Regions from separate parts of the Acetobacter tropicalis genome, predicted to be linked through region 2. Evidence: riboswitches for the same ligand, from Rfam matches in the RefSeq annotation. Region 2 holds a riboswitch; each other region holds the start of a gene.
What was found. Region 2 has a riboswitch for cobalamin ahead of QWU00_RS15725 (DUF1636 domain-containing protein). Riboswitches for the same ligand answer to the same signal wherever they lie in the genome.

Region 1 (8,227 bases), 2.8 Mb from region 2:
ATTGAAGCCACCGTTCTGATTGTAGTTCTGACGGTTAAGGGCAAGCCAGTCATACCGAAAACCGCCTACAATACGTAGATTATCCCGAACAGTGAGAACATCTTCCAGAAAAAGACCGGCCTGCACCATGGTTGTAGGTGATTTACGGAAAGGATATTCGCCTGCAAACGTGCCCAGCGATGTCTGCTCTGGGCTGACAAGAGAGACACTATCCGCATAGGACGCATCAGGAAAACCGTGATTACGGATAAACCGGAGATAATAGGCATCTCCGCCTAACACAAACCTGTTTTTCATGCCGAATATTTTGAAATCAAACTGCGTATGGAGGGTATCTCCTACCTGATGCTGGTTTTGATACACATAAAATCTGTCACGCCCAATCCGGCCTGGCGCGATATTGTTCCCTCCAGCATCCACCGCGCCTGTATTGCCAATGTAGCTCAGGCTTTCGGCATTGTTCCAACGGCGCTTGGAATACACAAAATAACTGCTGTTATGAATCTGGATAGTGGGGCTTACCTGCCAGTCAAGATGCAGGGTGGGCGTTGCGTTGACAGAACCCGCTCTTCCATCACGCACGTTATAATAGCGCCACAAAGACCCTCTGGTGATCCCCAGCCCCTTGGAGGAACTGAGCAAGCCGCCAACGCGCCCGCCTGTCTGTGCAAGAGAGACCAGAGGCGTGCCATAATAGGTGGAGAGACGGTCTGTCAGGTAATCCATGCTCAGGCGCGCAGTGAAACGGTTTGTTGGTTTCCACAACAGCGTGGTTGTAAAATCATCTGAATGTGGATCTGCGCCTTTTACAAACCCGTCAGATGATGTGCGGCTGAAGTCTGAGCGAATGGCAAGCGTTTTTGTAATGGGCACGGACCCACCCACACCTGCATTCCAGGTGTTGAAGCTGCCGTAGGATAAGAGCGCATTGGCATGGGCTGCATCAAAATCCGGCGTTCTGGCGCGCATGTCCACCGTGCCGCCGACAGCCCCTTGTCCGTACAGCACGGAAGAAGGACCCTTCAACACCTGCACGCTTTCCAGATTGAAGGTATTTTGGGGCCGGTTAACCATGGTTGTTGGCCCGAAATAAAGACCATCACGCAAGATGAGGATCTGGTTTCCCGTAAAGCCGCGCATCATCAACTGTGCCGGGCTACCAGGAGAACCACCGGAGGATACACCCGGCGCACTGTCCGCTGCGCTTTCTGCCTGCGCGTAACCACGCTGCATCATCAGATCATGCTGAATAACGTTAATGGTGGCAGGCGAATGCTGGATGGAAAGACCAAGCCGTCCACCAACACCAGCCACCGTTTTCAGGAAGGCCGTTTTCCCATGCGTGGTGATGTATTCCGCTTTTCCGACGGATGTAACATTCTTGGAAAGAGGGCCGGTTACACCCTGTTTCTGATCAGAACCGGTTGTTTCTGCATGGCCCGCGCTCATGCAGAAAAGGCCAGACGCCATAAGCGTCACGATATAATAAACTGGTCGCACGGAATAGCTCCACCAAACATCACCGCGGTGGAGACGAGAGAGCTTCGCCTCGCCCCCGAATCACCCCGTTCGGCGGCTCCGTCCGTGACTTTTCTGCAATGGCAGGTCTCCTGGCTTGCTGGTCAACGGTGTGATGGATACCTTCCCGAACACCCGAAGGGGTATTCAGTGGCGTCATGTTTCCAAAAAACCTCACAGCGCACAGTTGCGGGGGCAGCACCGGCTTTTAACCGTTTTCCCTCTTAGCCTTGCAGCATCCCGGCAAGAGGAGGCTGAAGGCACCATAGCGATAGGCTGATAGACACAAACCCGTGAATTTTGTCAACGTGCGCGACATTTTTCCGAGCACTTCCCCAGTCTGCAAAGAATATTGCGGACTGCCCCATTTGTGTGCATTAGTTTGCTCACTTGTCGACAGTCCCGTGCGAACGGGCGAACAGGGAATGCCGTACGCCTTAGAGACCAAGGGCAAGTCGGCAGCTGCTCCCGCAACTGTATGCGGTATGGGTCTGATTTTTCCGCTGCAAAAGCGGGCCACTGGTGTCACCACCGGGAAGGCTGAATCAGAACCGATTATCCGCGAGCCAGGAGACCTGCTGTCGTCGTCTGACCGTGCCGCCGGGCGGGATGTACCGGAGGCTGGAGAGCGTACTGTGCAATATGCCGCTGTGTGGTGTCTGTCTCATGCCTTGAAAAACGCAAGGCTTTGTTCCTGCTTTAGCTGGCGGGGAGATTTCTGAGAGATGATACCCGGTTTTCCTTCTCCACCCCGCGCCCGCACACCGCATGATGGTCTGCATCCGCTGGTGCGCACCATGATTGAACGCTGCCCGTCCCGTACGGATGCACTCAGGGCGGCCCTTATGGCGCACATGCCACCGCCCAATACAGAACCGGACATTGTTCAAAGCGGTTACAGCATTTTTATGAAAACCTTCGGCCCCTGCCCCCGCCCGTACCAGGACAGAGGCACTGCACTGGAAGCCGCTTTTCGGCCCATGCTGGCCCATGCCCTTGATCTTCTGGACGCGCTACCGCCCAAGCTGGCCTTTCAGACCACGAAAGACGCAGAGCATATTGTGCAGACATATGTCACGGTGCACTGGACAGTTGGGGCTAGAGCCGCCGCCATGGCGCTTTATGATGGCGTGACCTGAACCACGTTCTCTGATCCTGTCACGCATTTCCCGTTAAACTGCCTTGCTCCGGTTGCTCCCCTCATGCCCGCACCCCCTTTTATCAGCCTCACCTTTCTGGTGTGGTTCCTTACTTCTGGCACTTTGCTGGCCGCAGAAAACACCGCCCCTTCCGCCATGCCGGCACACGTGACAAAAAATAAATATGGTTCCAAAAAGAAGAGACTACAGCATGAACATCTGACTGTGGTGGGGCATTCTCTTGAAGACACGCTCCCTGAACACCTTGCCCGCTCAGGGGTAAAAGTGGATGTTGTTCGGGCGCAAGCCATACGCAACGGAAACTATGTTGATGTGGCTCAGGCTCTCTCCGCCCTCGCGCCCTCCATGTCCGTCGCGCTCAAGAATGGTCCTTTCGATTACGCGGATGTTTCCCTTATGGGCTCACGCACCGAAGATGTGCTCTGGTTAGTGGACGGGGTGCGGATCAACAACCGCCTCTACGGTAGCACCCCGCCCCTTGATACACTGCCAGCCGCCATTGTTGACAGAATCGAAATTCTGGATGGAGGCCAGTCCCTTTTTTATGGCACGCAGGCCGTAGCGGGGGCGGTGAATATTGTTACCCGTCCTTTTTCCGATCATCTCACCGGCCAGATAACCGCATCTGGAGACAGCAACACCGGCAGACATCTTGACGGGTATCTGGCCAATGCGATTGGGAAACATCGTTTTGTTGTCTATGCCTCGGGGGACGGAACAGACGGCTATCGCGCGTTTCGGAAACAGGATTATCAGCCTAGCGCAACACATCGGGACCGTAAATATTCCGTTTATACCGTTGGCGCAAAATACAATGTGGACATTACGTCAAAACTCAATCTGACAGCCACCTACCAGCATACCATTGCCAACCTGGACTATGCCCGCCCTTACCGGGTGGCAAAAAATACAAATGACCGGGTGGAAGATCTTGCCACGCTCAAACTGGATTTTCATCCGCTGGAGCGTCTGAATTTCTATGTGAAAGGGTATTACCATAACTGGGATACCCATTATGACACGATTTATAATGATCTAGAGCACCCCGGCCAACGTGATGTGCTCTACCGCAATGCCTATTGGGGGTATGAAGATTACGGCGTCAATGTGCTTGGGCGCGCCATCCTGCATCGGGGGCTGGAAGCATGGTTCGGCTATGACATGCAACGCTATGGGGGGCAGGACAACGTTCTGCGTATTCTTCCGCAAACGGAAATGACCAACGCAGGCTTTGCACAACTCAGAATGACCCCAGACCTGCTTCCTCATGCCCATATTGCCGCGGGTTTCCGTTACAACAGCCCCACTACCGGACGCTCAGCCACAATCTGGAATGTGGTAGGGCGATATGATCTCCCCTTCAATCTGTATGCAAGAGGTGAAGTGGGCACCAACTTCCGCCTGCCGACGGCTGAAGAACTGTTTGCTGATGATCCGCAGGATGAAAGAGGTAACCCGAACCTCAAGCCCGAAAGAAGCCTGAGTGCCAATTTCTCCCTTGGCCAACGCCTGCAAAGTGGCCGTTTTGGAATACACTGGGACCTGACAGGCTTTGTTCGGCGGATTGATAATCTGATTGACTACACAACCTTTGATGAAAAAACCGGCCAGGAGGTTTTTGGTAACGAGAACGGAACCGTACATGTGAACGGTGTCAGCATTTCAGGGGGAATGGAATTCAACCATAGTTTTTCATGGGACACCGCCTTTACATGGAACCACGCCCGCCAGAATAACGGGTTGCAAATGGTGCAGATTCCCCGCAGCCTCGTTAAAACCAGTCTGGATTACCACCCAAAGGATCTGCCTTTTGGGTTAACCGCAACATTTGTTTATACGGGGTCACAATATATCTCTGTTTCGGGGCAGAGAATAAACTATGGCAATTACCCTGTTCTGAATGTGTCGGGCCGTTATTATATTGATAAGGAGCGCCGCCACACCTTGAATTTCAGCATTCAGAATCTGACTGGCGCGGAATACGGCAGACCAAGCCGTGGGTGCAAAGATACATCGGCTGATGGTCCGTACGGATGCTCCCTCCCTTATCGGTATGTTTCTCTTGGGTGGCCACGCACGTTTCAGCTTGCCTATACCTATCGGTTCTGATGCCCAGATTAACAAAATTGGCTTTACGCACCTTATATCTTACCCACAGGTGGGCCGGAATCTGCATGGGCCTGCTTATGGTTTCATGGTGCGCTTCTGGCATTGTCATGCTCTGGCACGGATGGCCGCAACCGGATGAGAAAGCCCAGCAGGCCGTTTATGCTCCACTGCATCTGCCGGATACTCTGCCTGATATTCCCAGCCTGAGCGCGCCCAATGCTCAGTTCCGTGGGTTTCGCCTTGCCTCGATTGGAGATGAACCTGTTCTGACCCTCTATCCAGCCAAGGGTTCATCCTTCGCAGTTGATTTAAGGACAGGACACACTGGAACAATTACCCCAGAAGACGCCAGCGTCAGCGCTCGACGCTATGCGCAGGCCACCGGCACCTATCAGGAACCCGTTTTTGATGGAACCACCACGGATGACCAATGGGTGCTGGATACGCACGGACGGCAGGATGGTTTCCACCGCTACCGCTTTGAAGATATATCAAGAACTTATCTCTATGTTTCTCGCCTGACAGGCGATGTTGTGCAGGCCACCACGGCAGCATCCCGGCGCTGGGCTTGGGTTGGTGCCATTGCTCACTGGCTGTACCCGGCACTATTACGCAGGCATCCCGCTCTATGGCAGCAGGTTGTTATTGTTTTTTCGGGCATAGGCGTGTTCCTGACCATAACCGGGCTTTTGGTGGGGGTTTTACGCCTGCGCCGTAAATGGCCGTTTTCCTATTATCGACGCTGGCATCTTGTCCACCATCTTGGCGGCACAGTATTTGGCCTTCTGGCGTTATCCTGGATTACAACAGGATTACTGACCATGAACCCGGCTGGACTTTTTGAAAGTGAGCAGGCTCTTCTCTACCCGCAACGTGTGAGTGGCGCTGCGAATGGGCGCACTATTCAAACACTTCTTCAGAAACTCATCACCAACCACCCATCCGCATGGACGCAGGTTCAGGGTGTGGTTCTGGCCGACAAAGTGTCATTACGTGTTGAAAAAAGAGACGGTCACTCCGAGCGTTTGACCGCACAGCTTCAACCGGAACGTCTGACACCGGACATGCTGGAGAAGAGCCTGCACCAGCGGCATGTTCTTTCCCCACAGTCTGACCTCTCCCTCATAACGCGGCCCGATGCCTATTATTTTAACCATGCCACACGCATCCGCACCTTCCCCGTTCTGAAAGGGACCGCGCCTGATGGCACGCTTCTCTACCTGAACGCGCAAACCGGAGAACTGGTCGCAGCGTTTGATACCCCCGCCAAACAATCCCGATGGATTGTTTACGGGCTGCATGACCTTGACCTATGGGAGTGGCTCCGCAAACCGGTTGCAAGATGGACTATTGTTTTTCCACTCCTATGCGGTGTCCTGCTGATTTACCTTTCAGGCGTTATCATTGCCGCCAAACGCCTGAAGTGGAAAATGGGCAGAAGAACCTGATTAAATCATGATTTCCCGCAAGTTATATCCGTAAGGGATCATCAGCATAGCCCCTCGCTCTCCAGCAACATCCAGGGAAGAAACAAGGAGTGCCTACATTTCTATCAAGCGTAGCGCATGACGACGCCACGCACCCGGCATAACAGTTATTGCAGCACCTTTTTCTGCTGTTGGGAAACAGGTTGCCTGTCCAGTAAAATGCCTTGTGCCAAACGGTCGAGAAACAACAGACCATCCAGCCAGCAACCAATCTCACTGTGGTTGCCTATATGCCCAACACGCCCGGCATCCACAAAAGTGGCCCCCCAATAGCGCGCCAGAAAGCGGGCTCGGCGGACACTCAGCCATGGGTCATTTCTGCTGGCCACAACAAGGGCCGGAAAAGGCAGGTGAGATAACGGAACGGGGCTAAAAGCTTCCACCCGATGCGCATCTTCCTGCGGGCTGTTCTCCACGTCCGCCGGGGCCACCAGAAGCGCCCCGGCCACCTTTGACAGAAGCCCTTTGTGGGCAGCATGCACAGCCACAATACTGCCAAGACTGTGCGCCACAAGCAGAACAGGCTTTTTGCTACGGGCTACGGCGCTGGCAAGCTTTTTCAGCCAGCCATCATAAGAAGGCTTGGTCCAGTTTTCCTGCCGCACACGCCGTACAGCACAGTTATTCTGCGCAAACACCTTCTGCCAGCGAGATTGCCAATGCTTCGGCCCCGAACCATCCAACCCGGGCACAATCACAACCTCAAATGGCGCCAGGGAATAAGAAAGATGATGAAACACATCTTCCGGATCTGTGCTGATATCCCACAGTTTCCGCTCAATATGGCGGAGCGCTGTATGGTACGCAGCATTATCCCAAGGGGTGGCGGGAGATGACACGCGCTTTTCTCCCGCAGCATAAGTCAGGGGCTCATTCTTGTTCATCACAGAATGCCTTGCGTTATCGGGCGGAACCGAAAATCAGGGAACGGACGGTGTTTTGTGGTCTGCGGAAAGTTTGACCAACCGCAAATAGGGCTTGAGTGCCTTCCACCCTTGCGGAAACAGTTTCCGAGCCTCGTCATCACTCACGGATGGCGCAATAATCACCTCTTCACCCGCGCGCCACTCTGCTGGTGTGGTGACTTTCTGGCTGTCTGTCAGTTGCAGGCTATCCAGCACACGCAAAATCTCGTCAAAACTCCGCCCGGCTGAGGGAGGATACGTCAGTGTCAGTCTGATTTTCTTGTTGGGATCAATAATGAAAACACTCCGGACCGTTACTTTCGGGTCGGCTTCCGGGTGGATCATGCCATACAGGGTTGCCACCTTTTTATCGGCGTCTGCCAGAATGGGGAAATCAACCGTGCTGCCCTGCGTTTCGGCAATATCGGCTTCCCATGCGTTATGATCTTTCAGTTCATCCACAGACAAGCCCAGAACCTTTGTGTTCCGCCTGGCCCATTCTGGTGCAAGACGGGCCACCGCCCCCAGTTCCGTTGTGCAGACAGGCGTAAAATCCTTGGGGTGACTGAACAGAATACCCCAGTCAGACCCAAGCCATGAATGAAAATGAATAGGCCCTTGTGTGCTGTCCTGCACAAAATCCGGGGCCGTTTGTCCGAGTTGAATGGTCATATCCGCCGCTCCAAATCACATCAGGAAATATGAAATAAGTTAACCACATATTTTTGTCGTTGTAAAAATTATAATTCAATATATTTAAGTGGATTGAGAGAGGGAGAGTCTTACGCACAGGAGGCTCTTATGGCTTATTCTGAGCAAAGGAAACGCGTGTATGCTGAAAACAGCACTTTGGCCGGGAATTGTCGTGGTCAGTTTCTTGCTTGTGGCAAGTGGTCTGGTTGCATCCCAACCTGATGCAAAATCAGCCATGCTCTCTCTTTCTCAAGCCACATCATGCCTGTTTCAATATGACGTAGTACAAACCACGTTTGAAACCGCAGCACGCTAAGAAGAGCGGACTGAAGCGCGTTCTTTTATTCCCCGTCTT
Region 2 (8,227 bases):
TGGCCAATATGAGCCCCACATTTACAATTCGCGCCAATGATTTGGTTGTAGCAGCCCTTGCTTTGCCGTTGTTGCAAGCTCTCAAAAAAGATTGCCCCAAGAGCGAGGTAATCTGGGCACCCGAAATTGGTACAGCTGCTTCAGATCCTTTACGGGAAGGCAGTATTGATCTGTATATTGGCGCAACTGAGTTGATGAAGCCCGAAATCCGCCGCCAAACCCTTTTCAGGGATCAGATGCAGGGATTGGTCCGTAAAGAACATCCTATCCTGAATACTCCAATCACCCCCGAAAGCATGGTGTGTTACGATTATATCAGCGTCTCCCGGCGAGGACGCGCCCATGGCCCGATTGATTGGGTCTTACGTAATCAGTTTGGCCTCACGCGGAATGTTCCTATGGTGGTTCCCAATTACCATTGCATGATCGAAAGTATGAAGAACACGGACCTCATTCTTGCTTTACCAAGCATTGTCATTGATCATATTTCTCTTGATGCTCTGTCATTGGCTTCGTTCGAATTCCCGCTCTCTTTGCCGAATGTCGAAGCGTTTCAGGCATGGCATCCACGGAGGGATATGGACCCTATACATCGCTGGCTTAGAGAAACATTATTTCGTGTGTCACGGCATGTATTTGAAAAAAGTAGTTTTTAGATTAATTTATTTTCTAACTTCAATTTGGAAAGTGACTAGCTTTGCATAACGAAGGACATGTTTTCGGATATGGCGGCACAAGCGTATCCATTCTTTCGTGGTTCATTAGCTAGGGCGTGTCGTCAGTTAAACGGGGGGATTATGAAGCTTGTACTCCCGTTTGATCTGTGATGTTTTCTTCCTGTTTCTGGAACGGGGAGAGTGTGAATGCGACGGTATGGTTTGAGCGATGGTCAGTGGGAGCGAATAAAAGATCTTCTCCCGGGTCGCGAAGGTCATGTCGGTGGGACGGCTGCGGATAACCGTCTGTTTATCGAAGCCGTGCTGTATCGTTACCGTGCAGGCATTCCCTGGCGTGATCTGCCTGCCCGGTTCGGGGACTGGAAGAACGTGCACCGGCGGCTGCGTCGCTGGTGCGAAGGCGGCGTGATCGAGCGGATTTTCCGGCATCTGGCTGCTGACCATGACAACGAATACATGATGATCGACAGCACCATTGTCCGTGCTCACCAGCATAGCGCGGGCGCCCGTAAAAAAGGGGGCGGATCAGGCCACCGGGCGGTCCCGTGGCGGACTGACCACGAAAATCCATGCCATTGTCGATGCCGCGGGAAAGGCTGCGGCTCTTTCCCTGACGCCCGGACAAAGGGCCGACATCACAGAAGCAGAGCCATTGCTCGATGAAGTCGATCCCGAGGTCTTCATCGCCGACAAGGCTTATGATGCCGATCCCCTCATCGAAAAGCTTGAAGAGCGGGGGATCACACCGGTTATTCCGTCAAAGAAAAACCGACGCAATCCACGGAAAATCCTCTTCTCGCTTTATAAAAAACGAAACATCATCGAACGCTTCTTCGCCAGACTTAAACAGTTCAGGGGTATTGCAACACGATATGACAAGCTGAAGTCAACTTTCCTCGCAGCCGTGCAATTCGTCTCCGCCATCATTGGAATTAACTGACGACACACCCTAGCATTCGTTGCGAGAGATATTTCATCTGCCGTTTCCAGCAGATTGTTCCGCCTTAGTCAGATTAGCTTCTCGAATAGCCATATCGTTGCTTTTCCTCTTCGGAGGATGCCCTCTGCACATGAGCCATGGGGTTCCATTGCTTGACATCATGGGCACTTTGCCGCAACAGCCTAGCGTGTTGGTTCCGTTTTATAGGTGCGCCTATAAGGTGGCTAAGAGGGAATGTGACAGGGCTTCTGTATCAAAGAAGCCTCAATCACAGCCGCCCCCGCGACCGTGACCGGAAAGATCATCCTGCGCCACTGACAAATTGTCGGGAAGGTGGATGATTGTTGGGGAAACCCTGATTCCGCAAGCCGGGAGACCTGCCAGCAAGAGTATTCAACGGGCAGCCGGGGTGCGCTGCAACCGGTTGACCGTTCCTTGCTGCCTTTGCAGCCAGAGGTCTACCTGCGGTGCCCTTTGTTGCAAGCAGGGCTGGGATATGAACGCAAAACTTTTTGTTTGCACAACCTGCCGCGCGGGAGAACCCGTGGTGGAAGGGCAGCCGGTACCCGGAGCCCGTCTTTACACGCACCTTGCCGGCCAAAAACCAGATTCCGGGCTGGAAATTGTGCCTGTGGAATGCCTGTCCGCCTGTAATAACGGATGCGTGGTGGCGTTAAGCGCTCCAGGCCGATGGAGCTATGTGTATGGCAGGCTTACGGAAGCTGATGCCCCCGAAATTCTGGCTGGCGCCGAAGCCTACGCCGCCACATCGGATGGGTTGGTTCCGTGGCGGCAGCGGCCGCAGATTTTCCGTAAACAAAGCCTCGCCCGCCTTCCCCCGCAGGAGAACTGAGATATGAACACCACACCCCAAGCAGGAACCGCCCGGCACAATCTTGCCAAGGTCCCGGTCACCATCATTACGGGTTTTCTGGGTGCAGGTAAGACCACATTGATCCGTCATCTGATGACGCACCCACAAGGGCGGCGGCTGGCGGTTCTGGTCAATGAGTTCGGAACACTCGGCGTTGATGGAGAAATTCTGAAATCCTGCGCAGATGAGAGTTGCCCGGCAGAGAACATTCTTGAACTGGCCAACGGCTGCATCTGCTGCACAGTGGCAGATGACTTTATTCCCACAGTTGAACGGCTTATGGCCCTCCCCCAGCGGCCCGACCACATTCTGATAGAAACCTCAGGGCTGGCTTTACCGAAACCCCTGCTCAAGGCGTTTGATTGGCCCAGTATCCGGTCTCGTATTACTGTAGATGGCGTTATCACGCTGGCTGATGCAGAAGCCGTGGCGGAAGGACGCTTTGCCCCAGATACAGAAGCTGTAAACGCACAACGACAGGCTGATGATAATCTGGACCATGACACACCGCTGGCTGAAGTGTTTGAGGACCAGCTTTCCTGTGCGGATATTGTTCTCCTTACAAAAGCGGATCTGGTCAATGAAGTCTGCGTGACACGGGCTCGGGAGGTTATCGCCTCTCTCACTCCGCGCGCCCTGCCCATCATTCCTGTCAAGGATGGAAACATTGACCCTCAGGTGATTCTGGGCCTGAATGCTCAGGCGGAGAATGATCTTGCCGCCCGTCCTTCTCATCATGATGGAGAGGAAGAGCACGAGCATGAAGATTTCGACAGTGTAGTCGTTGATCTGCCGGAGGTCACCAATCCTGACGCGCTTGTCGAAGCAGTGCGTTCCCTTGCCCGCACGCAGCACATTCTCCGTGTAAAGGGTTATGTTGCCGTCAGCGGAAAACCGATGCGGATGGTGTTGCAGGGTGTAGGTGAGCGCGTGCGTACTCAGTATGACCGACCATGGGGCACAGAGCCCCGGCAGACGCGTCTTGTGGTGATTGCTGAGCACGATCATGTTGATGCCAAAGCAATCCAGGCCGTGCTGATAGGACAGACCACGCCAGAGGATTAATCCGCATGCACGTGATCTTCCGAGAAAGTCATGGCCTGGAAGAGACGGAAACTCCCATTGATCTGGGGCAAAGCCCGGCTGATCTCGTGGTGCTCTCTTTTTCTGATAGTGATCTGGGCGCGTTTGCTGCTGGGTGGCATGCTGCAAATGGGGCACTCCCTACTCTGCGGTTGGCCAATCTTGCTGCATTGCGGCATCCGCTCTCGGTCGATACCTATATTGAAACCACGCTTGCGCGGGCAAAAGGCATTCTGGTCAGGCTGATAGGCGGTGCCAGTTACTGGCATTACGGGCTGGTGCAGGTCGAGCAACTGGCGCGTGAAAATGGTATTGCTTTGGCCGTTCTTGCAGCAGATGGGCGTGAAGATCCAAGCCTGATAGCTTGTTCTACAGTCACTGAACCCACACTGCGGAAACTGGCAAATCTGTGCAATATGGGGGGCGTTGAAGCGGCTCAGGCAGCTCTTGTACAACTGGCTTTGGTGTCGGGGTTGGAAGCCAAGTTAAGCGTTACACCTCATATCATACCTGACACAGGATGGTATGATCCAGATTTAGGCGTCACGTTTTCCGTTCCCTCAGGCAGCGCGCCTCTGGCTGTCGTAATGTTCTATAGGGCCTATCTGACAGCAGCAGATACAGAGCCAGTTGATGCCCTGATCAGGGCATTGCGGGAACGCGGCTTTCGCGCCATGGGAATGTTTGCCCCTTCGCTTAAGCAGCCTGATGCAGCGCAGTGGATCCGTCAGGCTCTGTGTGACAACCACGTTGCCGTTATCATAAATGCGACAGCTTTTTCCGCACGTGGGGAAAATGGCACTTCACCGCTTGACGCCACCAGATATCCAGTTTTTCAGGTCGCGCTTTCTACGGCCCGTCAAGAGGATTGGGCCGCAGCAGAACGAGGTCTTTCTCCCGCTGATCTTGCCATGCATGTTGTCCTCCCCGAAGTTGACGGACGCATATTTGCAGGGGTCATCAGTTTCAAAGCGGTTGAAACACGTGATCCAGATCTTCAATTTTCTCGTTTGGTGCATCGCTCCGATGCTGAACGCATTGTGGCTGTGGCCGAACGGGTTACCGCATGGCACCGCCTTGCCGCCACACCTGCAGCCGATCAAAAACTTGCAATTGTTCTTTCCACCTATCCCGGTCGTCCGGATCAGTTGGCTCATGCTGTTGGATTGGACGGGCTGGCTTCCACGGACGCAATTCTAAAAAACCTTCAGCATGCAGGTTATACCGTATTTCCAACTGAACAGCCGCTTGGGTTAGCGCTTCAGCATTGCAGGCAGAAGTGGCCGTTAGAAGCTTATCACGCCGCCCTCATCACTTTGCCGTCCGAATTACAAGACGCCCTGAAACACACATGGGGCGAGGCGCACAATGACCCGTTAGTGCAAGATGGCTGTTTCCATTTTTCCGCTGTGCAGCAGGGTAATGCTCTTGTTGCCCTTCAACCGGAACGTGGGATAGCGCATCTGCGAGACGCGGATTATCATGATCTCACACGTATCCCCCGGCATTCTTACGTAGCCTTCTATTTGTGGCTACAGATGCAAGGATTACATGCGCTGGTGCATATGGGAGCGCACGGTACTCTGGAATGGTTGCCTGGCAAGGCGGTGGCACTTTCCGCTACCTGCTGGCCGGAGGCGTTGATCGGGGCGCTCCCTGTCATTTATCCATTTATAGTTAATGATCCGGGCGAAGCCGCTCAGGCCAAGCGCCGGATTGGAGCAGTGACACTGGGGCACCTTCCTCCTCCTCAACACATTAGTGCCGTGCCAGAGGGGCTTCTGCGGCTTGAACGCTTGCTTGATGAATATTCCACGGCAGAAGGGTTGGACCCAGCGCGTCGTGATCGCTTAATCAGTGTAATCCGCGCGGAAGCACAGGCGAGCGGTGTTGAGCAGGATCTGGGGCTTGCCGAAAAGGCTGGTGCTGCCGAAGCCATTGTGCGGATTGATCGCTTTGTGTGCGATATCAAGGAAAGTCAGTTTGGGGATGGCCTGCATATCTACGGTCATGGGGCTGGCGAGCGTGACGGTCTGCTGAAAGCGCTGGCGGGCCGTCAGGTTGCGCCAGGCCCGGCTGGGTCCCCTCAGCGTGGCCGATCTGATGTTCTGCCCACCGGGCGCAATCTGTATGCCGTTGATCCCCGCAGCGTACCAAGCCGTGTTGCGCATGGCCAAGGTGTGCGGCTGGCTGAGGAACTACTCCGCCGTCATTTACAGGATCATGGAGACTGGCCTCATGGGCTGATTGTTGATCTCTGGGGTTCTGCCACCATGCGCACCGCCGGCGAGGAGTTTGCCATGGCATTGCATCTGGCCGGGCTTGCGCCGCAGTGGGATGCCGGATCGGAGCGTGTTTCCGGTTTTGAAATTCTTCCCCCAGCTCTTCTGGGGCGACCGCGCATTGATGTGACACTACGTGTTTCAGGCCTGTTCCGAGATGTTTTCCCCGGTCTGGCTCAGATGTTTGAGGCCGCGACCGCCGCCCTGGCGAAAAGAGACGAACCAGCAGCAGAAAATCCGTACTCTGTGCGTGGCCCGCGTGTTTTCGGCCCGCGCCCCGGCAGTTACGGGCTTGGTATGGGGGAAGCGCTGGAAAACTATAGTGATGAAGGCCGCGATGCAGCCGGAGAAGCGTGGCTCACTGCGTCTGAATGGACTATTGCCGCTAATGGAGACATGCATCAGGACCGCGGAGCATTGGAAAAACGCCTATCCCAGACAGATAGCGTCGTGCATGTGCAGGACCTTCCCGAAACGGATCTTCTGCTATCGTCTGACTACGCGGCGCATGAAGCAGGCCCTGTTGCGGCCATAGCACGGATAGGTAGCACAACCCCAACATTGTACCATATGGATACCACCCGACCAGACACACCGCGGGCGCGTTTGCTGCGTGAAGAAATTGCCCGAGTGGTGCGTGCTCGTGCGGGCAATCCGGGCTGGGCAAACGGGATGATGCGCCATGGCTTTCGTGGTGCGGCGGAAATCACCGCTACCCTTGATAACCTCGCCGCCTTTGCGCATCTAACACGCGATGTCCCGGCCCACCTCTTTGATATCTATTACCAGGCTACGCTTGGGCGTGACGATATTGTGGCCTTCATGGGTCAGGAAAACCCCGGCGCTCTTGTTGCGCTGCGCCAGCGTTTTTCCTCTCTTGCCGAAGCCGGCTTGTGGAACACACGCAGCAACGCCATTGCTGCCAATCTGCACGGGCCGGCATGAGCAGGCATGAGGTAAAAGGCTGGTGTCCGGGCATTCTGCGCCCCATGGCTTCTGGTGATGGGCTTCTTGTGCGTCTGCGTTCTTTAACGGGGCGCCTGACACAGGAACAGGCAGCCGGTATTGCGTATCTGGCGCAACAGTTTGGTAACGGTCTTATTGATCTGTCAGCTCGCGCTACGTTGCATATTCGTGGCGTAATGGATCGCACTTATCAGCCTCTGGTAATGGGACTGACGCACCTTGGACTGACTGACCCAACGCCAGAGGCGGAAGCAAGGCGAAATTGTATCGTAACTCCATATTGGGAGCATGGCGATGGCACAGTGGAACTGGCTGAAAAGCTGGCCAAAGCATTGCAGGAGCAAGAAACACTCCTCCTGCCCCGTAAATTTGGCTTTGCTCTTGATTCCGGTTCCTCCCCTGTGCTGCGCCACGTCTCTGCGGACATTCGGATTGAGCGTGACACCACGGGGGCTCTCATTTGCCGTCCTGATGGTGCTGTTACTGGTGCATGCGTAACGCCGGAGAATGTGGTCGACACTGTACTGTCATTGGCAAAATGGTTTATCGCCACAGGTGGAGAGAGCCGCATGGCGGCGCATCTAGCTCACGGCGTCAGATTGCCTCGGGCCTTCATGGAAAGAGAAGCAGCACCAGAGAAAGTAATGGTGGCTCCGGTCCCGCATCGGTCATCTGTTGGTATTCTGGTGGCCTTGCCCTTTGGGCAGATGGAAGCATCTCTCCTTGCGGCCCTTGCTTCTATTGCTCCTTTACGTCTTACGCCATGGCGAATGGTGCTTCTTGAAGGACAATCAGAGCCGCCTGTGCTGGATCATATCATCACCAATCCGCACGATCCGTTATTACGTGTTGCCGCGTGTACAGGTGCTCCCGGCTGCTCGCAGGCTTTGCGGCCAACCCGTCCGTTAGCCCGTGCGCTTGCTTCGCATGTTCCGCCAGCAGTCAGCCTTCACGTTTCAGGCTGTACGAAGGGATGTGCGCACCCAGCAAAGGCTTCGCTCACGCTGGTAGCAGAGACTGATGGTTTTGGTCTTATCCGAAACGGGAATGCTTGTGCTGCACCCAGCAAACATCTCCTATCCCCCGAAATACTGTTAGAAGACCCCGATGCCCTATTCTTATGAAACCAACGGTGCCGCCATTTATCGCCAGTCCTTCTCCATTATTCGGGCGGAAGCCAATTTGGCCCGCTTCAGTCCAGAAGAAGAGCGTGTCGCGGTAAGAATGATTCACGCGGCAGGAATGATTGGCCTTGAGGATCATCTGGTTTTCTCTCCCACAATGGCTGTTGCTGCCCGGGCGGCGCTAGAAGCGGGGGCTCCAGTTTTATGTGATGCCCGCATGGTCAGCGAAGGCATTACCCGTGCCCGTCTGCCTGCCAACAATGCCGTTATCTGCACATTGC
Region 3 (8,227 bases), 2.8 Mb from region 2:
CTGGTAATCAGGTGCCCAACGTTCCGGCTGTTACGGCCAACCTGTGGGGGATTTGGTCTCGGGTGGCGGATCTGCCACTCGATCTGGGGGCCGGGTTACGGTATGTTTCCGCGCGTAAAGGGGATTACGCCAACACCCTGAGCCTGAAAGATTATGCCTTGGTAAACGTTTTTGCAGGATGGCATGCTTACAAGGGTGTTACGGTGTATGGCCGGATTGATAACATAGGCAATAAGCATTTTGTGCAGTGGGCAGACACCAGTTATCCGGGGCAGATTCTGCTGGGGGCTCCGCGTTCTTTTTCCATTAGCGTTCAGGCGGGGTTCTGAGCGCGTTAGGGGGCTGGTATGGCTCCTGCCGCAAACTGGATGAAGGCGCGCATATATTCAATGTCGGCATCAGTTTCGCGCTGACCAAGGAAAATCTGCTTGGCAATACCCGTTTTGCCAAGCCGGACGGGATAAAGATTAAAGCGGGATGCATATTCCTCCACCAGCCAACCGGGGAGGGCTGCAACCCCGCGCCCATGCGCGACCATGACCAGCATGATGTCCGTGGTTTCTATCTGCTTTTGCTGGCGTGGACTGATGCCAGCAGGCTGAAGAAACTGCGTGAAGATATCAAGGCGTTCTGAAGGGACCGGGTAGGTGATCAAGGTTTCCCCGGCAAGTTGCTGGGGCAGGATGAATTTGGTGTGCCGAAGGGGGTGGTCCGGCCCCACAACCAGAACAAGCTCGTAATCAAAAACGGGGGTGAAACTCAGCCCCGGTTTGTAAAGTGGATCTGGCGTGACAAGAATATCAATCTCGTTGCTGAACAGGGCCCCAATCCCGCCAAACTGGAATTTCTGGCGCACGTCCACATCCACTTTGGGCCATTGATCCAGATACGGTGAGACAATTTTCAGAAGCCATTGGTAGCAGGGGTGGCATTCCATACCGATGCGTAAGGTTCCTCGCTCGCCATTGGCAAATTGCTCCAACCTGTCTTCCGCCAGTGCAAACTGCGGCAGCAAGCGGTTGGCAAGGGATAACAACCACTCACCGGCTTGGGTGGGGGTAAGGGAGCGCCCCTCCCGCCGCCAGATTTTCACGCCAAGCTGGTCTTCCAGCTTGCGAATGGCATGGCTGAGCGCAGGCTGGGTCAGATTAAGCTTGGCTGCGGCTGCCGTAAGCGATCCTTCGCGGGCAACTTCCTGAATAATGGCCAGATGGCTACGTTCAAGAACAGGCATGCAATGCTCCGTGTATGCGTATAATTTATATAATTATGAAAATTATACCATTTTTATTCATGATTTCAAAGCGTTCCTTTTTAGATCCTCTGCTTCTTGCATCTGGAAAGTGTTTAAGGGCTACAACCCATACTCTCGTTTTTCCTAACCCAGACCTTCTTGTTGAAAGGGAAAAGAACGTCTGTGTTTCTGTGTCTTATGCGAATAATGTCAATACTGTTCTCAGCCTGCGTGATATTAGTGAAAACGTTCGACGGAATTTTTGAGTCCTATTCTAAGGTCTGAGGAATTTACTTTCTTTTAGAATGGGTGCGTTCTTATATTTTCGTTCTTTATAGTCCATGCACAGAGCTAATGGCTGTGTTCTTCTACCATGTTATATTGCATCTTGCGCGGGAGGGGTGGTTAGGCCCATGATGTATCTGCAAAACGCTTCGATGGTCCCGTGCAAGCGGGTTAATAGGGAACACCGTCATGCTCAAGGGGTCAATGAGTGACCTTGAAGGCGTAGTCGGAGGCTGCTCCCGCAACTGTAGGCGGTATGCTTCTGGTTTGGTCGCGTAGAACGTGCGCCACTGTTTTCATCAGGAAACGGGAAGGTTGAATCAGCAAGCCATAATCCGCGAGCCAGGAGACCTGCCATCGTCCAGCCACCAGCCGTCGGGCGGGATGTACCGAAGGGAGGAGAAAAGTGACATGTCTGTCTGCTGCATGTGTCAGCCGTTTTTCACGCAAGAACCGTCAGGGGCGCTTACGTTCCTGAAGAGCTCCGCTTTTTCTCAGCAAAAAAGTAAAATTCGTGTTTGCCCTAAGCGGAAGGCTTCTACCGTCTGAGGCATCTGCTCAAAAATCAAACGGGAATGCGTGCTTTTCAAGACGGATAACTGAGTATACGCGTTCAGGAAAAAAGCAGGAGAAGCCCTATCCTTACAAGGGGAAGATCTTTTTTCCTGTGTCTGAGCCGCGTTGTGTGGGATGGCCATAAGTATGAAAAATGGATCTACTATAAATTCCTTGCAGGCTGCATTATTAGAAAAAGCTGATTTAAGACGGGTCAGAAGTGATCCGAATTTTTGGTACCCCGTTGCGTGGTCCCGTGAAGTGCGCCCCGGTAAAGCTCTTGGTGTTCAGTTTGCGGGCCATCCTCTGGTGGTGGTGCGGCCTACAAACGGCGCTCCTTACGCATTGGATGGTTTGTGCCCCCATAAGCAGGTGCCGCTGAGCAAAGGTGCTGTTTGTGGGGATTTTATAAGCTGTCTGGCTCATGGTCTGAAATATGATAGGAAAGGGCAGTGTGTTTCCCAAAATGGCGCTGCCGATGCGGGTCTCCTTCGCCTCAAGCCGTGGGCGTGCCGGGAAAAAGACGGGCTTATTTTTGTTTTCATGGGCAATCAGGCGCTGGCCGAGACCAAACCGCTTCCTGATTTTCCACGTGTAAGAGATAAACGTTATCGTACCAGACGTTTTGGGCAGGTGGTCAATTGTCATTACAGTTTCATGCATGAAAACCTGATGGATATGAACCATCAGGTGTTGCACAGTCGGCTTGTAGGCAAAATGAAACCCCGTTTCCTTGGCATGGATCGTGGTGAGGACTTTGTAGAAGCGCGTTATACATTTGCCCGTACAGGCGGCAAGCAACCCTTGAGTGAGGCCCTGATTTACGGCCAGAGGCGTAAGGATGGCCGGGACTTCGCTTACCGGGATGTGATGACCATCCGCACACAGTATCCCTATCAAACCCTGCGTATTGAAACGCAGGGTATTGATGAGCCTGTCATGGAGTTATGGATCTCTTATGTTCCTCAAGACAGGCAGGAATTGACAAACCGGGTTTTCGGGCTGTTATCAATCAAGCGGCTGAAAGTGCCCTTTCTGCTTGATCTGGCATGGCCCGTGCTGGTTGCTTTTACAGAGCGCGTCTTCTTTGAAGATCGTGAAATTGTGGAACTGGAACAGCAAGCATGGAAGGAACTGGGGGGCGATCATAACGTGGAAGTTTTTCCTGTTATTCTTGCCTTGCGGCAGCTTTTGCGAGACAGAGGTGTGTCGCCCCCTCAGGGGGAGTGAAAGCTTGTTTGCGCAGTGCTGTGATGCGTCAAGCAGACAGAGGGCAGGCCGTTTGCGTCATTATGTGCACAGCCTTTCAATCAGACGCACGCCACTCTGAACAGAAAGAGTGCTCTTCCATAAGAGAGCAACACCCACCAAAGGATACCTTTATACCAAAACGGGTAGTGGGTGTATTGTTCTGTATAGTTATAAGAAAAAAACGCCTTTTTAAAAGAGGCGGCTGCCATCAGGCACATCTCGTTCAGGGATAGTCAGAACCACGCGCTTCTGATCATCAGGGAAGCCCAAGGTCAGAACTTCAGAAACAAACGGGCCAATCTGGCGGGGTGGCAGGTTCACCACACAGGCAACCTTCTGGCCAATCAGAGCCTCGGCGGAATAGAGCTCCGTAATCTGGGCACTGGAGCGTTTCAGCCCAATGTCTGCGCCAAGGTTAATGGTTAGTTTCCAAGCTGGTTTGCGGGCTTCCGGGAAAGGCTGGACATCAGTGATTGTTCCAACGCGAATATCGATTTTGGTGAAGTCATCAATGGAAATCGTGGTCATGAGACGAGTCTTCCTTTTGTGTGAAGCAAGTTTTCAAACTGTCTTTAGGGGGCAATAATTCCGGAACTGTCACTACCTGTTTCTGGATGAGTGGAGCATATCTCCCACTTGGATAACACGGTAGATAAAACCGTGCTTCTCAAGGAGATGCGGGGAGGCGCTATTACCAATGCACACTTTTCCTCCCTATTGTTGATAGGCTTGCCCCAAACGGTGATCAATTTTTGCAGAAGAGGGTGCTTTTATTCTTGGGGGCGAGTGCCAGGGGGCAGGCGAGTGGAGGAAAGAACTCGTTCTGTGTTCTATCCAGAAAACCGGGGAGCGTAGGGCGTAATCAACCGTAGCCGTCTTGTGGAGACGGCTACGGCCTTAGGTGTACTAGTCAATGGCGACAGTGGCTTCACTTGTCAGCACACGGAAGACAAAGCTTTCCTGCAGGTAAAGCTCCACCGTTTCAGCCGTGTGGCTCAAATAGCCAATGGAAAAATCCTGCCCAATATCCAGCGCCAGATCGCCACCACGGGTGGAGACAACAAACGCACCTTCAATGGCGGGGGCCCAGATGATCTTGCCGTCAATCAGGCTCTCAAGATGTTTGCGGATGGGGTACCCTTCATCATCACCGCCGTTGACGGCCTCAAATGCCGAGGCTCCCAGCACAATGGAATAAGGGCCATTGACGCCCGCCAGACGTAATTCATTGAGCGCGGCAGAAATAACGGCAGGATAATCCTTGACCGATGCAGGAAGTTTGAGATGCGTGTTTGACGTGCCCTGACGGATGCCCGTCATGCCTGCTGCGGCATATCCGTCAAAAATGGCGCGATCTTCTGCAAAGGCAATTTTCTTTGCAGCGTCCTTGACTGGCTGCCAGTCTGAATCAAGGGAGCCGCGTTCCACGGCATCAATTTCATCGCGTGATACGGTAAAGGGAACACGCAGTTCCACCAGCGGCAGAACATCCCGCAGAACGCTCCGCACACCGTCGCCCAGTGTTTCAATCTGTTTGGCGCGGCCTGTGCCCACACCGGCAAAAGCGGTGCCTTTGGGGTCTGATGTGTCCACAACCCGGCGGCCAGCCAGATGGCGGCGGATGGTGCGGGCGGCTTCATCTTCAATCTCGGCCCAGGCGGCGGAGGAAATGGGAGCCAGATGTCTGTGCAGATTGTTCATGTCAGAACTCCTTATTTGAGTGACCCAATTCCAAGAGAGCCGCTCGGCAGATCAGGGGTAGGTGAGGGGGCTGGTGCTGGCTGATCGGCTGTTTCCAGATCAGGCGCGCCGTCCAGAAAATCACTTGTGGGAATAAAGAACAGCGTTCCCGTAACGGCGGTGCTGACATCCAGAAGTCTGTCGTAATTTCCGGGTGGTTTGCCCACGAACATGTTTTGCAGCATTTGTTCCGTGCGGGAAGGGGAGCACGCATAGCCGATAAAGTAGGTGCCAAACTCTCCTTTACCCACTTCACCAAACGGCATGTTGTCGCGCACGATCTGAAGCTGTTGCCCGTTTTCTTCAATATTGGTCAGCACATTATGGGCATAGCTTGGTTTATCGGCCTCCGGCAGTTCAATATCCGATAGTTTCTTGCGGCCAATAATATGTTCCTGCACTTCAGTGGGGATGGCATCCCTTTTTTTCAGGTTATGCAGGTATTTCTGAATAATGACATAGCTGCCGCCAGCAAAAGCCGGGTCTTCCTCACCAATCAGGGTCGCATCAAGGGCGGGCTGGCCGGTGGGGTTTTCCGTGCCATCGACAAAGCCGAGCAGATCACGTTCATCAAAATATTTGAAACCGTGAACTTCATCCACAACGGAGGCGACGCCTTCCAGCCGGGACACGATAGCCGTGCCCAGTTCAAAACACAGATCCATGCGGGTGGCGCGGATATGGAACAGCAGGTCTCCCGGTGTGGAGGGGGCGTGATGCACGCCATTGATTTCCCGAAAGGGATGCAATTCACGCGGGCGTGGTGTGCCAAAAAGGTGATCCCACGCGTTGGACCCAATGCCCGTAATGCAGCTTAGCCTGCCGTCAGGCACCCGGAATCCCACACCCCGAACAAGGGAGGACAGGTCACCCATAAGGGCCTTGATCTGCGTTATGGCCGCGGCATCCGGGGTATCACTGTTCAGGGTTACCACCAGGAAAAGGGCGGCCTGGGTCAGTTTTGTGTCAATGGGTTGAGGTGTGGCCAACGGTCTGAAGCTCCTCGCGCAACAACGCGATCGTGTAACGATATCAGAGCCATAGCATAGGCATGCAGCGCAGCGTGGCAAGATACAAGAATGCGACAGATAAGAAGAATGATCACAAACGGGTCACCATTATAACTGCTGTTTATTATTATATAAGGAAAAGGTCTTGGACGGCAGAGCTCTTGCTGATCTAGTACAGGGCAAGAGCATTGTGGCTCGTTGCGGAACAGGATGGTTCCCTGCGGCGTTTATGGCAGGAAGCAGCCCCTTTCTTTCAGGGTTTGTGGAGGCTGTTTTCTGGTGGAGCAGCCACATGCATATGTTTGGATGAGACCCAATGCAGCCTGCCCATGACCTTGCGCTTCTTCTGGCGCGCTTTCAGTTTGCCTTTACAGTAGGCGTTCATATTATTTTCCCCGCTTTTTCCATTGGACTGGCGGCCTATCTGGCTGTGCTGGAGGGGCTGTGGCTCAAGACCGGAAGACCTGTTTTTCTTGATCTTTACCGATACTGGATCAAGGTTTTCTCCATTGTCTTTGGTATGGGCGTGGTCTCCGGCCTGGTCATGTCCTATGAATTTGGCACCAACTGGTCTGTCTTTTCTCAAAAGGCCGGGCCAATTACCGGGGTGCTGTTATCCTATGAAGTCATGACCGCCTTTTTTCTGGAGGCGGGTTTTCTGGGCGTCATGCTGTTCGGCATGAACAAGGTGGGACGGGGGTTGCATTTTGCCGCCACGTGCTGCGTTTCCATTGGCACCTTGATTTCCATGACATGGATCCTTTCCTCCAATTCCTGGATGCAGACGCCGCGCGGCTACAGCATTGATCCCACAACTGGGCGCTTCATGCCAGCGGACTGGCTGGCCATTATCTTCAACCCCTCTTTCCCGTTCCGGCTGGTGCATATGGGGCTGGCGGCGTTTCTTTCCGTGGCGTTCATTGTTGGGGCAACCGGGGCGTGGCACATGCTCAAGGCCCGGCGTGAAGGGCGGATTGCCAGCGAACCTGTGCGGGTGATGTTCTCCATGGCCATGTGGATGGCCGCCATCGTGGCTCCTATCCAGATCATGGCCGGGGATGCCCATGGCCTGAACACGTTGAAGTACCAGCCCGCAAAAATTGCAGCGATGGAAGGTGACTGGATATCAGAAGGGCGTGCGCCGGAACTGCTATTTGGTATTCCCAACATGAAGGAAGAGCGGACGGATTATGCCGTCAAGGTGCCGCTGCTGGGTTCACTCATTCTCACCCATAGTCTGGAAGGCAAGGTGCCGGGGCTGAAGGATTTCCCCCGTGATCAACGGCCGCCATCGCCTGTTATTTTCTTCTCCTTCCGCATCATGGTGGCGTTGGGCATGCTTATGGCGCTTGTGGGGTTCTGGTCCCTCTGGTTACGGCGCAACAGCACCCTGTTTACAAATACACTCTTCCATCGTGTTGCCCTGTGCATGGCTCCCGCTGGTTTTCTGGCGCTGCTGTGCGGCTGGATCACTACCGAAGTCGGCCGTCAGCCCTGGACTGTTTACGGCCTGCTGCGCACGTCAGACAGCGTTTCTCCCATTGCTTTGTCCAGCATGGCTGTGACCATGACGGCCTTTGTGGTGGTGTATGTGCTGGTGTTTGGTTCTGGCATGGGCATTCTGGTGCGCCTGCTGGGGCGTGCGCCGCAGGAAGGCGAACATGATACTCCTCCCTCTCACGCATCCGATATTCTGGCAGCCCGCATGCATCCGGATGTGATTGACCCGTCTGCTGGCAAAGGAGCCTGATCCATGATGGACTTTGCATACTGGCTCCCCATTGTCTGGGCTGTCATTCTGATTGCAGCCATAAGTATTTACGTCATTCTTGATGGTTTTGATCTAGGCATCGGCATGCTCTTTGCGCTGGAGCGTGATCCCGGCCGCCGGGATGTGATGGTGAACACCATCGCCCCCGTATGGGACGGGAACGAGACATGGATGGTTCTGGGCGGCGCCGTGCTGTATGGGGTTTTCCCCGGTGCGTATGCCACTCTGCTGCCCGCCTTTTACCTACCCATCGTGCTGATGTTGCTGGCGTTGATCTTCCGGGGCGTGGCGTTTGAATTTCGTGTCATGACGCGCGGCACCCCGCGTGAGCGGCTCTGGACCACAGGTTTTATGGTCGGCTCCGGCCTGGCCGCCTTCTGT

Region 1: another riboswitch for cobalamin. It lies ahead of QWU00_RS03160 (hypothetical protein); the one in region 2 lies ahead of QWU00_RS15725 (DUF1636 domain-containing protein).
Region 3: another riboswitch for cobalamin. It lies ahead of QWU00_RS03145 (Rieske 2Fe-2S domain-containing protein); the one in region 2 lies ahead of QWU00_RS15725 (DUF1636 domain-containing protein).

The regions. Positions count from the first base shown of each region.
Region 1 is NZ_JAUYUW010000001.1:710,041-718,267, forward strand. It holds gene QWU00_RS03155 (TonB-dependent receptor) at 1-1,500, opposite strand, end outside; cobalamin riboswitch at 1,584-1,801, opposite strand; cobalamin riboswitch at 1,899-2,115, shown strand; gene QWU00_RS03160 (hypothetical protein) at 2,244-2,657, shown strand; gene QWU00_RS03165 (TonB-dependent receptor plug domain-containing protein) at 2,721-4,787, shown strand; gene QWU00_RS03170 (PepSY domain-containing protein) at 4,787-6,235, shown strand; gene QWU00_RS03175 (RBBP9/YdeN family alpha/beta hydrolase) at 6,382-7,158, opposite strand; gene QWU00_RS03180 (peroxiredoxin) at 7,195-7,851, opposite strand; gene QWU00_RS03185 (hypothetical protein) at 8,012-8,188, shown strand; gene QWU00_RS03190 (MFS transporter) at 8,214-8,227, opposite strand, start outside.
Region 2 is NZ_JAUYUW010000001.1:3,490,544-3,498,770, reverse strand. It holds gene QWU00_RS15735 (LysR family transcriptional regulator) at 1-656, shown strand, start outside; one part of gene QWU00_RS15730 (IS5 family transposase) at 864-1,204, shown strand; one part of gene QWU00_RS15730 (IS5 family transposase) at 1,203-1,617, shown strand; cobalamin riboswitch at 1,792-2,016, shown strand; gene QWU00_RS15725 (DUF1636 domain-containing protein) at 2,114-2,470, shown strand; gene cobW (cobalamin biosynthesis protein CobW) at 2,474-3,556, shown strand; gene cobN (cobaltochelatase subunit CobN) at 3,562-6,801, shown strand; gene cobG (precorrin-3B synthase) at 6,798-7,946, shown strand; gene QWU00_RS15705 (precorrin-8X methylmutase) at 7,930-8,227, shown strand, end outside.
Region 3 is NZ_JAUYUW010000001.1:701,384-709,610, reverse strand. It holds gene QWU00_RS03155 (TonB-dependent receptor) at 1-329, shown strand, start outside; gene QWU00_RS03150 (LysR family transcriptional regulator) at 335-1,234, opposite strand; cobalamin riboswitch at 1,656-1,892, shown strand; gene QWU00_RS03145 (Rieske 2Fe-2S domain-containing protein) at 2,222-3,304, shown strand; gene QWU00_RS03140 (tRNA-binding protein) at 3,515-3,853, opposite strand; gene QWU00_RS03135 (family 1 encapsulin nanocompartment shell protein) at 4,232-5,026, opposite strand; gene QWU00_RS03130 (Dyp-type peroxidase) at 5,038-6,054, opposite strand; gene QWU00_RS03125 (cytochrome ubiquinol oxidase subunit I) at 6,392-7,825, shown strand; gene cydB (cytochrome d ubiquinol oxidase subunit II) at 7,829-8,227, shown strand, end outside.